2 regions of the Gottschalkia purinilytica genome follow, and region 2 is predicted to be linked to the other one. Evidence: riboswitches for the same ligand, from Rfam matches in the RefSeq annotation. Region 2 holds a riboswitch; the other holds the start of a gene.
What was found. A riboswitch is a leader RNA that binds a small molecule or an ion and turns the genes downstream of it on or off. The one in region 2 is predicted to bind glycine.
Positions count from the first base shown of each region.

Region 1: linked by a shared signal. The riboswitch ahead of gcvT (glycine cleavage system aminomethyltransferase GcvT) and the one ahead of CLPU_RS01465 (GrdX family protein) in region 2 are both predicted to bind glycine.

Region 1 is NZ_LGSS01000015.1:31,258-33,743, reverse strand. It holds gene CLPU_RS13135 (ACT domain-containing protein) at 1-351, shown strand, start outside; glycine riboswitch at 466-569, shown strand; gene gcvT (glycine cleavage system aminomethyltransferase GcvT) at 786-1,886, shown strand; gene gcvH (glycine cleavage system protein GcvH) at 1,972-2,352, shown strand; gene gcvPA (aminomethyl-transferring glycine dehydrogenase subunit GcvPA) at 2,392-2,486, shown strand, end outside.
Region 2 is NZ_LGSS01000001.1:297,548-300,033, reverse strand. It holds gene CLPU_RS01470 (Na/Pi cotransporter family protein) at 1-359, shown strand, start outside; glycine riboswitch at 649-749, shown strand; glycine riboswitch at 751-825, shown strand; gene CLPU_RS01465 (GrdX family protein) at 899-1,279, shown strand; gene trxB (thioredoxin-disulfide reductase) at 1,502-2,446, shown strand; gene trxA (thioredoxin TrxA) at 2,465-2,486, shown strand, end outside.

The sequences.
Region 1 (2,486 bases), on a different contig from region 2:
GGGCAAATTAAAGAAATAACTGAGGCTGTAAAAAACGTAGGAATAAGTAGAAGTACATTTTATAAGTATAAGGATCATGTATTTACTTTAGAAGAGAGATCAGGTGGAAAAAAGGTTACATTGTCTTTCTTGTTAAGTCATTTACAAGGGGTACTATCAAATGTACTACAATTAATATCTAATAATGGTGGAAATGTGCTTACTATTAATCAAGATATACCTATAAACGGTATTGCAAATGTTAGTATTACATTTGAAGAAGATAATTTAAAAAAGAGTATAGAAGAACTTATAGATGAAATAAAAGATACTGAAGGTGTGAAGAAGCTAGTATTGGTATCTATGGAATAAAATGGAGCTACGATAAATAAGTTAATAAAATATCAATCATTGAAAATCTAAAAGAAATATTGTAATATTTAGGCTGAGGGTAAATATTAGAAATTAAAACTAAACATAGAACAGATGACTATAGCGTGAGATATCTTTTGAAAGGATAGCCGAAGAAGCAATATGAAAAGAGCCAAATTTCTATAGAAACTTTCAGGCAAAAGGAGCGTTATATGATGGGACTCTGAAGAGATCGACTTTTCGACACCGAAGGAGAAATACACAAAGAGTGTAGAAGCTCTCAGGTTAGTAAACAGAGGAATATAACGGCACTTATTTGTGATGTCTTTATATTCCTTTTTTTAATATATTTTTAATATATTTATTGTTATTATAAAGAAACTAGGGTAAATAGGTAATGAAAACTTTTTATACAATGAAAAGGAGGATTTAATATGTCAGAATCAAGAAAAACAGCTCTTTATAACATGCACCAAAAATATGGTGGAAAAGTAGTAGACTATGCTGGATGGGCACTTTCAGTACAATTTGAAGGCTTAAATCCAGAACATGAAAATGTAAGAACTAAAGTTGGTTTATTTGATGTTTCACACATGGGTGAAGTAGAAATCAAAGGAAACCAAGCTACTGAATGTGTTCAATACTTAATTACAAATGATGTAGAAGCTATAGTTGATGGACAAATAGTTTATACATTCATGTGTAATGAAAATGGTGGAGTTGTTGATGACCTTTTAGCATACAGATACTCAAAAGACCATTACTTACTAGTAATAAATGCTTCTAATATCGAAAAAGACGTTAAATGGATATTAGAAAACACAAAACAATTTGATGTAGAAATCAAAAATATTTCAGATGATGTATCACAAGTAGCTATTCAAGGACCATTAGCTCAAAAAGTTTTACAAAAAGTAACTGATACAAACTTAGATGAAATCGAATTCTTCCATTTAAAGAGAGATGTGAATGTTGCAGGTGCTAAATGTTTAGTATCAAGAACAGGATATACTGGAGAAGATGGATTCGAAATTTACTTTGATAACAAAGATGCTGAAACAATTTGGGAAGCATTAATGGAAAATGGTAAAGAAGAAGGAATAAAACCTATAGGACTAGGAGCAAGAGATACATTAAGATTTGAAGCTACATTACCTCTTTACGGAAATGAACTTTCAGCAGATATAACTCCACTAGAAGCTGGATATGGTATGTTTGTTAAGTTAAAGAAAGAAAGTGACTTTATAGGTAAAGCAGCTTTAGCTAAACAAAAAGAAGAAGGATTAAAAAGAAAAATCGTAGGATTCGAATTGATAGGAAGAGGAATCCCAAGACATGGATACGAAGTAGAAGTAGATGGCAAAAAAATTGGTGTAGTAACAACTGGATATGCTGCTCCTACAGTTAAGAAAAACATAGGAAATGCATTAGTTGATATAGAGTACACAGAATTAGGAACTGAATTCGATGTAGTTATAAGAAATAAGCCAGTTAAAGCAAAAGTTATAAGCAAAAGATTCTTAAGCAAAAAATAAACTATATAAAGTTTACTAATATAAAACAATCTGTTAAAATAATTTTGAAATTAAAAATAAAGAGTATTTAAGGAGGAATTTTAAAATGAGTAAAATAGTAGAAGGATTATTATATTCAGAAGATCATGAGTGGATTAAAGTAGAAGGAAATGAAGCTTACATTGGAGTTACTGACCATGCTCAACATCAATTAGGGGAAATCGTTTATGTTGAATTACCAGCTGTTGATGATGAATTAAACGCTGGAGACGTATTTGGAGTTATCGAATCAGTTAAAGCTGCTTCAGATTCATACTTACCAGTATCAGGTAAAATAGTAGCTGTAAATGAAGACTTAGAAGATAATCCAGGATTAGTTAATGAAGATCCATATGCTAACTGGGTAGTAAAAGTTGAATTATCAGATAGCTCAGAACTTGATAAATTAATGGATGCTAAACAATACGAAGAATTCTGTAACGAATAATAAAAAGTCACAAAATCCTACAATAAAGGGGGAAATGTAATGCATAGGTATATACCTAATAATGATGGCACTAGAAAAGAAATGCTTGAAAGCGTTGGTGCTAGCTCTATAGAAGACCTATTTAAAGATATACC
Region 2 (2,486 bases):
GAGATCATGCTGATAATATAGCAGAACTTACACAGTATAGAATAGATAACAATCTTTGGTTTAGCGATGATGCTATAGAAGAACTTCGTTTAATGTTTGATAAGATACAAGAATTATATAAAAATGCATTATTAGCGTTTAAAACAGCAGATCCAGATATAGCTAGAAAAGTGATTAGAGATGAAGATGAAATAGATGTAATGGAAAAGAAATATAGAGCAAGTCATATTGAAAGACTTAACCATCAAGGATGCCAACCAAGTTCAGGTATAATTTACTTAGACATAATAAGTAATCTAGAGAGAGTTGGAGATCATTGTTCAAATATAGCAATGTATATATTAGACGCTTTAGAATAAAAAGTAAGGAATTTATTTTCCTTACTTTTTTTATTTGAAAGAACATTAAACTTTGATAAAAAAACTGATGTTAGGAAATATTAATAAAAAGATATATATTATTAATAAACCTTTTAAGCTAACAAAAATAGACTAAAAGTCATAAAATATTATTAATTAATACAAGAAGTATCAATAAAATTTATGAAAATGGTATTGTGTATAGATGGTTTTTATATTATAATGAGTGTGAAGAGTGATTGACTCTAATTTAACAATTAAAAAATTTTAACATAATAAAGCTTACTGGTTGAAAAATGCGGGAGAGACCAATAATTGGCGCCGAAGGGGTAAGTCATTAAGTTTGCCGCTTTTGATGAAACTCTCAGGCAAAAGGACCGTATTTGGACAGTACTCTGAAAAGCTTATAGCACCGAAGGAGCAATTCTTGAAAAAGAAGAATCTCTCAGGTTACATAGACAGAGTGGAGGCAATAGTCTCTATTCTGTTTTTTGTTTGCAGATAATAGTTGTTTTTTTAACAATCAAGGGGTGAAATAGGTGAATATAATATTAATAACAAATAATCCATTAGTATTTGAAAAATATGCAAATAATCAAAATGTTGAATATTATGAAGTAAGCTACTTGGAAATACTGAATATAATAAGGGATAAGATACATATTGGACATAAATTACTTACGCATCCTTTATCAAGTAGTTTAAAACCTAATGAGACTCCTTATAAAACTGTATTAATTACAAAAGAGAAATATAGTAGTGTTGATACTGACTCAATAATTATTATAGAAAGTAGTATTTTAACAGCTAAAAAATTCATAAGGAACAAACAAACACCCGATTGGAATCAATTAATACTAGATGATTTTCAAGTAGTAGACTTATCTTTAGTAGACAATGTATTATCCAGAGATATCTAAATAAGAAAATTAATAAAACTAATAACTTAGACTTTGTATTCTGTATACGTTATACGTTGGAATTTTCGTTGCTCACTCGTAGATAAAAAAATTTATCTTTTCATATAGAAAAAATCTATGGTCTTACTAAGATGTATAGAAAAGATTGTAACAAATACTACCCAGAATAAAGCATAATAATAATGGGTATATTTGAAACATAAAACTAAAGGAGTGATGTGGATGAGTAATATTTATGACGTAGTTATATTAGGAGCCGGTCCAGCAGGATTGTCAGCGGGACTATATGCAGCAAGGGCTAAGATGAAAACGCTTGTCATAGAAAAGGAAAAGCCAGGTGGACAAATAGTTACTACTAATGAAGTAGCTAATTATCCAGGTTCTGTCGAAAATGCTACAGGACCATCACTAATAGGAAGAATGGTTAGTCAAGCAGATGAGTTTGGTGCAGAAAGAATTGTGGATGAAATAAAAGAAGTGAATTTGACTGATAAGGTGAAAATTATAAAAGGTAGCAAAGGTGAATATCAAGCTAAAAGTGTTATAGTTGCTACAGGGGCTAAACCAAAGCTATTAGGATGTCCAGGTGAAAAAGAATTTACTGGTAAAGGTGTTTCATATTGTGCAACTTGTGATGGGGATTTCTTCACAGATTTTGATGTATATGTAGTAGGTGGTGGAGATTCTGCAGTTGAAGAAGCTATATTTCTGACCAAGTTTGCTAGAAAAGTAACAATCATACATAGACGTGATAAGCTAAAAGCAGCTAAGTCTATACAAGAAAAGGCATTTAAAAATGAAAAGATTGATTTTATATGGGACACTCAAGTAAAAGAAATTAAAGGTGAAGGAATTGTAGAATCTTTAGTTTTAGAAAATCTCAAAACTGGAGAACAATCTGAAATAGTAGCAAATGAAGATGATGGTACTTTTGGGGTTTTCGTGTTTGTAGGATTCAATCCTCAAACGGATATTTTTGAAGGCGTTATAGATATGGAAAATGGATATATCAAGACTGATGGTAGTATGAAAACAAATGTTCCAGGTGTGTTTGCAGCAGGAGATTGTAGAGTTACGCCGTTAAGACAAGTAATAACAGCAGCTGCTGATGGTGCAGTTGCAGCTATTCAAGCAGAGAAATACATTGAAAATGAATTTCAAAAATAGCTTAAGGAGGCGTTTTAAATGTTAGCTGTTGATAAAGTTA